Regions from separate parts of the Exiguobacterium sp. U13-1 genome, predicted to be linked through region 2. Evidence: predicted binding sites of a transcription regulator. Region 2 holds the regulator's gene; the other holds the start of a gene.

Region 1 (4,432 bases), 850 kb from region 2:
TCTACGCTTCCTATCAACAATCCGTCGCAGCAACCGAGGAACGGCTGATGCGTGAATTAACGATGTTCGATGCGAATGTCCGGGCAACGTTTCTGGCGTACCCGGAGGACACGAAAGACCGCTCGCGTGCCATCAAACGATTGCAACAGCAACAGCGAACCGACTTATCACGTGACGACTACACGGTTCGCTTTCAAAGTTTGAACACGAGTGAGGCATTCCGACCGTTGACACTCGAACCAGCAAAACGAAAACAACTACTACAGCACTTAAAGAATGCACGTACATATGCCTTTTCGCATCAAGATCTGTTTCTAGTAGCGATGACGATTCCAGAACTCGATGACGTCATCTTGCTGACAACCGATCGTGATAAATTAATCGCCCCAGCTCGAGATTTAGCTTGGACACTCGTCTGGGTCAGTGTGATCACACTTGTCAGCATCAGCCTCTTGATCCGCTGGCGGATTCAACGCCAACTGGCACCGTTATCGAAACTCGCCTTACAGATTGAAGAAGCGCATGCGAAGCGATCGTATCGTCCGTTAACGCTCAAGACGACGACCTTTGAGTTACAACAGCTGACGTTTCAATACAATCAGTTGATGCAACAAATTAATGACTTAACGACGGAGATGCAACAAGCCAGTCAGGAACTTGAATCCGTCCAGCCCCACTTTTCCTCGCGCTTATCCGCGATGGATCAATCAGTCCAAGCTGTCGATGAAGTCGCCGGTTCTTTACTTGCGCAATCGACGCAGATGGATCAGACGATCGTCGCTTCGACACGTTTGACTGCCCAAGGACACGATGCGTTAAGCGAAATGCAAACGACACTTCTGAACAGTCAACATGCCGTAACCCGTTTTCAACAGACTGTTCAGACGAATCACACGACACTTGAGACCTTACAAGAGGAAAGCCAGTTGTTGAAGGAACAATCCACGACGACAGAGCAGATTTTGCAACAGACCTCACACCTACAGCAGCAGATGGATACCTCAATCTCGCACATTCAGCGTGTTGCTGAAGAGACACGCCGTTTGTCGCTGAACGCGCTGATTGAGGCAACCCGTGCCGGAGAAGCTGGTCGCGGCTTCACGGTCGTCGCTAAGGAGGTCGAAAAACTAGCGATCGATATTAGGACGAGTACGGACCATATTCGGCAGGTCAATCAGATGTGGACGGCGGGGCTCGATCAAGTCGAACAAGCACTCTCGCAAATGACGGAACGTTTTCTTTCGACGTCGCAACAACTCGAGACGGCAACGGAGCATTTAAAACAGATGCTGACCGAAGCGACGACGATCGAGACGACACTGGGTACCGTGGAACACCAACGCCAGATCGTCGCAGATGTTCAGTCGAACATGCAGGAACATCTACAGTCGGTTCAGCAGTTGATGTCGGAGCTCTCATCCTACAGCCAGGTGCTCGGGGAACAGATGCAACACCATGTAACCCAGCAAACAGAACTGAAGACACATAGCACGGTACTCGAGTCACGGATCAGTTCGTTGCAACAGACCGTTCGTGCCGGCGAACAATCGTCTTAAATCAAAGGAGCGCCTACCATCTCTGGTAAACGCTCCTTTCCTCTGTTCTCAGCCGATATAACGTGCTTCCTTCTTATCAATGATGTTGCGAATCCGGTTCTCCGTCACCTGATACTGCTCTGCCAATTGACGAATCGTTTTCCCTTTTTCGTACAGCGCGCGAATCGTTCGAATCTGAAACGGTGACAGCGTCACATGTTGACCTAATAAGAAGTCGAACTCACCAAGCAGTTCAGTATACTGCTGATCAATCGAAGGCAGAACGTCTAAATTCGACAACTGATCGTCAGCACGTTTACCGTTGCGCCGGACGAGTCGTGCTTCTGTGACGTCTGTCGTCAGAAAGGCTTGTGCGACGAGTAAACCGACCTGCATCCGTTCTCCTCGACCACGTTGATAGAGCGTGACTTTCCGGTATCCTTCCCGATTGAGCCGTGGACGGAGCAAGACGCCTTTTCGGCGTTGCCGAACACCACGACATGTCACGATCGTCCGGTCGAGAGACCTTACGCGACCTAGCGACGAGACTTCATATATACCTACATAGCCGATGACGGCTTTCCATTGTTCTTGCATGTTTGTCCTCCTTCAGACAAGGACACGACGGGACTTCATACTTGAATTATATCAAATTACGAACAAACGTTCTAGTGATGTCACTCGTCGGAATGTGCTATTCTTAGCAGAAAAAGGAAATGAGGTTCGTCCATGAAATTTGTCTTGTTACTTGGTCCCCAAGCGGTCGGAAAGATGACGATCGGTCAGGAAATCGAACGGTTGACGGAGATGAAAGTCTTCCATAACCACCAGACGATCGACCTGTTATTGCCTTATTTTGATTTCTCAGAACCCGCACACCATCGCTTAAAGGATACGATCCGCCGCGAAATGTTCAAGGAAATGGCTAACAGTTCGCTTGAAGGTGTCCTGTTTACATTCCTCTGTCTATTCGGCGTCGAAGGCGGTGGTCTTGAGTTCATCGAAGAGACGGTCGAATTATTCGAACAAGCAGGTGCTGACGTCTATATCGTGGAACTGGATGCGCCAGTCGCAACACGCCTGCATCGGAACACGACGGAAAACCGATTGACGCATAAAGTAACGAAGCGCGATCTCGCTGCTTCTGAACAGGACTTACGTGAGACGGCAGACGGATATCGGACACGTTCGCTGCCAGGCGAACTACCGGACGTCAACTATCTCTTCCTCGATACGGAACAGTTAAGTGCACGTGAAAGTGCGGAAGCGATTTGCGATCATTTCAACTGGTCCAAAACAATGGTCTAATCACTAAAGCCCCGTCCTGCTCAAGCAGGCGGGGCTTTAATGATGAAGTTCACGTTCATATCGATTCGCCTGCAACTGGAATCCGTTCCGACGCCAGACCGCCGCACTGCCCGCTTCGCCGTAAATACGCGTCAGTAATAACGTCCGCGCGAGATACGACAAAATCGACGTCAACGCTTCTGTGATGTATCCGTGCTGATCATCCTCATCAGTCGTCGTATAACGTAAGTTTCCGGTCGATGCATTCCATGTGAAGGTAATCGTTCCGATGATCGTTTTCTCACGTAACGCATGCAGCGTCCACTTACAACCCGATTCTTCATCCGTTGCTTCGACAAACAACCGTGACGTCGTAAAATCCGGATGTCTCTCTTGCATTCAGCTCTCCTCCTCGACCTCGAACGTTGCTGTCGCGTAAGCCTCTCCGTTGATCAAAATCGTCAATGTATGTGTCCCGGGATAATGGACACGCGTCGTCATGTTCCGAAACGATTGGCGTCGTTCGACTTGTAAGACACCTTTGACTTCCCGCTCCCGCAGTTGAAACACCTTCCGACTCGTTCCACGTTGTTTGACGTAATCGATCGCGTATTCAAGACGCAGACGTTGTTCAACGGAACTGTGCACTTGAAACGAAAATTGTAACTCTTGACCAATCGTCACCGGTGAGGCGACTAAGTCCGTCACCTCGACCTCACCTTGCGTAACGTGTCCGAACAACTGCAACACATCTGGGTTTCCGCGCTTCAGTAACGTCCGGGAGGCGTGGCGCAAAATCCAGTCCGTGTTCGGATCTGTTCCTAAGTGACGTTCGATTCGCTCGATCAAGTATTGTGGATGTGTCTTTGAAATATCATTCAAATGATTGGCGACACTTTTTCGGACGTAGAGTGACGGATCCTGTAGTAAGGCGTCAAGAATCGGTAATGCTGGACGCGGGTCAGCAATCAAACGTGGAATCGCTTGTCCCCATGGTAGACGTGGTCGTGTCCCTTCGGACGCTAAACGCCGAACGTGTTCATCGTCTGATCTTGTCCATTTGAGTGCCTGCTTAAGATAACGTTCCTGATCAGCAAGTAAAAAGCGACGAACGGCGAACTCCGACGTCGAATGCGGCGTCAACTTGGCAAGGGTCGCTAACGCAAGCGACCAATCAGAAAGGTCTGCCGTTCGTTCGACATACTCTGGAAAAACAATTCCCGGTAGCCCGGTAAACTGCGGTGCGAGTCGCTCTAGATCCCCCGCTGCATCCGGAAACGGTGGCAAGATCGTCTCTAGCGTCTCCGCCACACGACGGACACGTTGTTTAAACGCGAGTTCTTCCCAGTCTCCCTGCTCGACTCGTCTTCGAAAATCCGGTACATCGACCGCTGCTCCTAAGCGGTCGAGCCAACTCGGTGAAAATACATCTTTAATCAAACTCATCCTTCATCCAGTCCTCTCTGTGTGCGCTCCAGTTTGAGCAATGTTTCCTTGCGTGCGAGTCCACCCGCGTATCCACCTAAATCTCCATTCGTCCGAATGACCCGATGGCACGGAATGACGATTGCCAGTTGGTTCGCTCCATTCGCTCGTGCGACGGCACGAAC
Region 2 (4,432 bases):
TTTTGATTTATTCGCTAATGCATTGATTCGATCTAATTGTTCTTGTGATAACATGGAATCCCTCTTTCTGTACGACTCAAACTTGAGTTGTTCAATTGTATCCTTACTTTAAAAGAGGCTATAAAAAAAAGCAAGTTAACCGCGTCAGTCGACGGGTAACTTGCTCTTCATTCCGGGCTAGGTGTCAGTTCGCGGTATTCAAGATATCGACGATTGACCGTTGCTTTTGAAATATCATGTCCCATCCCACGCAAGGTGATGGCGATATCTGAAAACGTCAGTCCGAGCTCTCGAAGACGTACGATTTCTTCGATCGGTACGTCCTTTCGACTACGCCCAGAGTTCTCTCCTTGGCGATTCAGATTTCGTTCCGGGCGAAAGCCTTGTTCAACAGCTCGCCGCATGCCGCGCGCAATTTTTGCGTTATGCAGTTTCCGTTGATATTCTTCCACCAGTGAGACAATCTCAAGGACCATTGCTTCTGCATCCGCAAGCTGGTATTCTCCATCGGAATCAAGTGTCATCAACCGAACACCGTGCTTCTTAAACGTGTGCAAAATAGCGATTTTCGCATTCCCCCGACCAATTCGTGTGTCATCTGTCACGAGTACCGCATCTACCGCATCACGTGTCACATGGTCAAGAACCGTCAGCATTCCTTCCCGATCAACGTCATATCCACTCTCTTTTTCAGAGACGATGTCTATGACATCAAAACCCTTTTGAGACGCGACCTTGGAAAGCTCCATCCGTTGGCGTTCAATCGAACTATCTTGTGCTTCTTTTTCGGTCGACACCCGACAATAAATCACGACCTTCATCGTACCTCACATCCCTGTTCGTTCTTTCACAACTTTTCCATTTTGTCATTGTTGTGCGATTGGTACAACGATTTTGCTTTTTGAGATGACGTGTTTTGTCTCGACATCATTATTTTTGATCAACCAGTTGACGTATTCTTCATCTGACATCGAACCATCATTGTAGACTTCAGCAATTTGTTCGACTGTAGCGTTCTCATCGACCGTAACGGAAGCGGTCATCAGTTGCGCTACCTTTTCATCCGGGCGTGGTGTGAGTAAAAAGATCACGAAGGCAATACTTAATGCATAGAAGAGAATTGAAAAAGCATGAGTACGAATCGTATGAATCATCATGAATCCCTCCAAATATGAAATGAATGATTTAGAATAAATGTTCGCGGAACAATTGTTCGCATAACTCATAATAAACACAGAACCCGTGTTCGGTCAACACAAAATGTCGAACAATTGTTTGTACGCTCATTTGTTCTATGTTATAGTGAATCTAGAAACATATATTCTTACATTTCAAACTTCAATCCAGAAAGAGGTGGCAATTCGTATGCGGAAAATGTCTAAGCGCCAACAAGAGATTCTCGACTACATCGTCTCTGAAGTGAAACTGAAGGGGTATCCACCATCAGTTCGTGAAATCGGAGAAGCAGTCGGACTCGCGTCTAGCTCGACGGTACACGGTCATTTGGATCGACTCGAGAAACGGGGAATGATTCGCCGTGACCCGACGAAACCACGTGCGATTGAGATATTGCTTGATAAGCCTGAAGAAATCACGGAAGCCATCGTCCATGTTCCCGTCATCGGGAAAGTCACAGCGGGTCTTCCGATTACAGCGATTGAAAACATCGAAGAACAGTTCCCACTCCCTGCACATTATGTAGGAAACGAAACGGTCTTCATGTTAACGATCGATGGTGAATCGATGATTAACGCAGGTATTCTTGACGGCGATCGTGTCATCGTGCGCCAACAAAACACAGCAGAAAACGGAGAAATCGTCGTAGCTATGACCGAAGATAGCGAAGCGACGGTGAAACGGTTCTTCTTAGAAGATCAACAGGTACGTCTACAACCAGAAAATGACTCGATGGATCCGATGTATTTCGATAATGTCTCCATTCTTGGTAAGGTAATCGGCGTGTATCGGACGATTCATTGACGGAGGGACCAGTTACGACTGGTCTTTTTTCATGCCTTCAGGAAATGTACATGATACCGTCAATACCGTCGCACTGACGGGTTACGTTGCGTATTCGGTCGCAACGCAACAAACCGATTGGTTACCGACCGCCATTGGCATCGCTGTTGGTACTCTTTGGTTGTCACCCGACCTCGATTTAAAGTCAGAACCGTATTATCGCTTTGGACCATTTCGAGTCTTGTGGATGCCGTATGTCAAGATCATGCCTCACCGATCGATCTGGTCACATGGACTGATCATCGGAGACATCATCCGGCTTCTTTACAGTGCTGCGATTCTGATTCCGCTACTATTTTTAAGTCTATATTTTCAGGTTCTTGATTCTGCTACGATTGATTCGTGGTTCGCTTCCTTGCCTGCATTCGTCGTCGGTATCATGGTGGCAAGTACGATTCATATCCTACTAGATTATTCCAGCAGTTGGTTTCGACCTAAAAAAAGAAAAAAACGTCGTCGGTAACACCTCTTTTGCTTGCTTGCAAGCAGAATGAGGTGTTTTCTTATCCACTTTTTCGTATCTTTAAACATCAAAATAAAAAATTTCCATTCCTATATTTCAATTATATGTATTGAAAACGTTCTCAATTCGGAGTAATTTAAAGTAGAAAGGCCATTATCTGCTTTAATCCAAAGGGAGGGTTTTTGCATGAATAACTTTGTATTGGAAATGATCGGTACGATGATCCTCATCCTGCTCGGGGATGGAGTCGTCGCCGGTGTCGTCTTGAAAAAGACGAAATCGGAAAACAGCGGATGGATCGTCATCACATTCGCTTGGGGTCTTGCCGTCATGACAGCAGCATTCGTCGCTGCTGAAAGTGGAGCACACTTGAACCCCGCATTGACGATTGCACTTGCTTTGAACTCTGACCTACCGTGGGCAGACGTTCCGATCTACATTGCCGGACAACTTGTCGGAGCTTTCATCGGCGCCATTCTCGTTTGGCTTCATTACATGAAACATTTTGAAGCGACTGATGATCAAGCTGCAAAACTCGGTGTGTTCGCAACAGGTCCAGCGATTCGTCATACGCCGTCGAACTTGATTTCTGAGATCATCGGGACATTTGTTCTCGTCTTCGGTATCTTGGCACTTGGTTTAACAACGTTCGGAGATGGCTTAAAACCACTCATCGTCGGTTTACTCGTCGTCGTTATCGGTCTCTCGCTCGGTGGTACAACAGGGTATGCCATCAACCCGGCTCGTGACCTTGGACCGCGTATCGCGCACGCTATCCTACCGATTCCGAATAAAGGTTCATCTGACTGGGGCTATTCATGGATTCCTGTCGTCGGTCCGATCATCGGTGGAGCGATTGCCGTGTTCATCTATCAATTGATCTACTAAGATCACATCTCACTAACACATACCGCTCAAGGGGGATTTCGAAATGGAAAACAAGTATATCCTAGCACTCGACCAAGGTACGACAAGCTCACGTGCGATCATCTTCGATCACGATGGGAAAATCGTCAACTCGGCACAACGGGAATTCAAACAGTACTTCCCACAACCAGGCTGGGTCGAGCATGATGCAAACGAAATCTGGGGTTCGATTCTTGCCGTCATGGCCGAAGCACTCGGGACAGCAGATATCAAACCTGAGCAAATCGCTGGAATCGGCATCACGAACCAACGTGAAACAACAGTTGTCTGGAACAAAGAAACAGGCAGACCGGTCTATCACGCACTCGTTTGGCAATCGCGTCAAACGTCTGGTATCTGTGACGACTTAAAAGAACAAGGTTTGAACCAGAAGTTCCGCGACAAAACAGGACTTCTGATTGATGCCTACTTCTCTGGCACAAAAGTTAAATGGATCCTCGACAATGTCGAAGGTGCACGTGAGCAAGCAGAGAACGGTGAATTGCTCTTCGGTACGATCGATACGTGGCTCGTTTGGAAACTGTCTGGTGGAAAAACGCACATCACGGACTACACGAACGCTTCACGAACATTGATGTATAACATCTACGAACAAAAATGGGATGAAGAGTTACTCGATATCCTCGGTGTTCCTGCTTCCATGTTGCCAGAAGTTCGTCAGTCGAGTGAAGTCTACGACAAAACGGTACCGTATCACTTCTTCGGTTACGAAGTGCCAATCGCTGGTATTGCGGGTGACCAACAAGCAGCACTCTTCGGTCAAACGTGCTTCGAAGCGGGTGAAGGGAAAAACACATACGGAACAGGTTGCTTCATGCTCATGAACACAGGCGAGAAAGCCGTTTCTTCTGATCATGGACTCTTGACGACGATCGCTTGGGGCGTCGATGGAAAAGTGGAATATGCGCTGGAAGGTTCTATTTTCGTCGCTGGTTCTGCGATCCAGTGGCTCCGTGATGGACTCCGTATGCTGAAAAATGCGAAAGATTCAGAAGGTTACGCAACGAAAGTCGACTCAACAGA

What was found. Region 2 encodes LexA, which represses DNA repair genes until DNA is damaged. Its sites were predicted from a motif close to CGAACATATGTTCG; they were not measured.
Region 1: a site for LexA is predicted at 2,192-2,205, ahead of ESP131_RS03975 (NUMOD4 domain-containing protein). Genes of this name have one in related genera too.

The regions. Positions count from the first base shown of each region.
Region 1 covers NZ_CP015731.1:745,294-749,725, reverse strand. The annotation lists gene ESP131_RS03980 (methyl-accepting chemotaxis protein) at 1-1,556, shown strand, start outside; gene ESP131_RS03975 (NUMOD4 domain-containing protein) at 1,605-2,132, opposite strand; gene ESP131_RS03970 (AAA family ATPase) at 2,265-2,843, shown strand; gene ESP131_RS03965 (GNAT family N-acetyltransferase) at 2,880-3,221, opposite strand; gene ESP131_RS03960 (DNA alkylation repair protein) at 3,222-4,268, opposite strand; gene ESP131_RS03955 (bifunctional transcriptional activator/DNA repair enzyme AdaA) at 4,265-4,432, opposite strand, start outside.
Region 2 covers NZ_CP015731.1:1,595,438-1,599,869, reverse strand. The annotation lists gene ESP131_RS08120 (DUF896 domain-containing protein) at 1-54, opposite strand, end outside; gene ESP131_RS08115 (YneB family resolvase-like protein) at 168-821, opposite strand; gene yneA (cell division suppressor protein YneA) at 867-1,157, opposite strand; gene lexA (transcriptional repressor LexA) at 1,366-1,980, shown strand; gene ESP131_RS08100 (metal-binding protein) at 2,012-2,482, shown strand; gene ESP131_RS08095 (MIP/aquaporin family protein) at 2,669-3,370, shown strand; gene glpK (glycerol kinase GlpK) at 3,414-4,432, shown strand, end outside.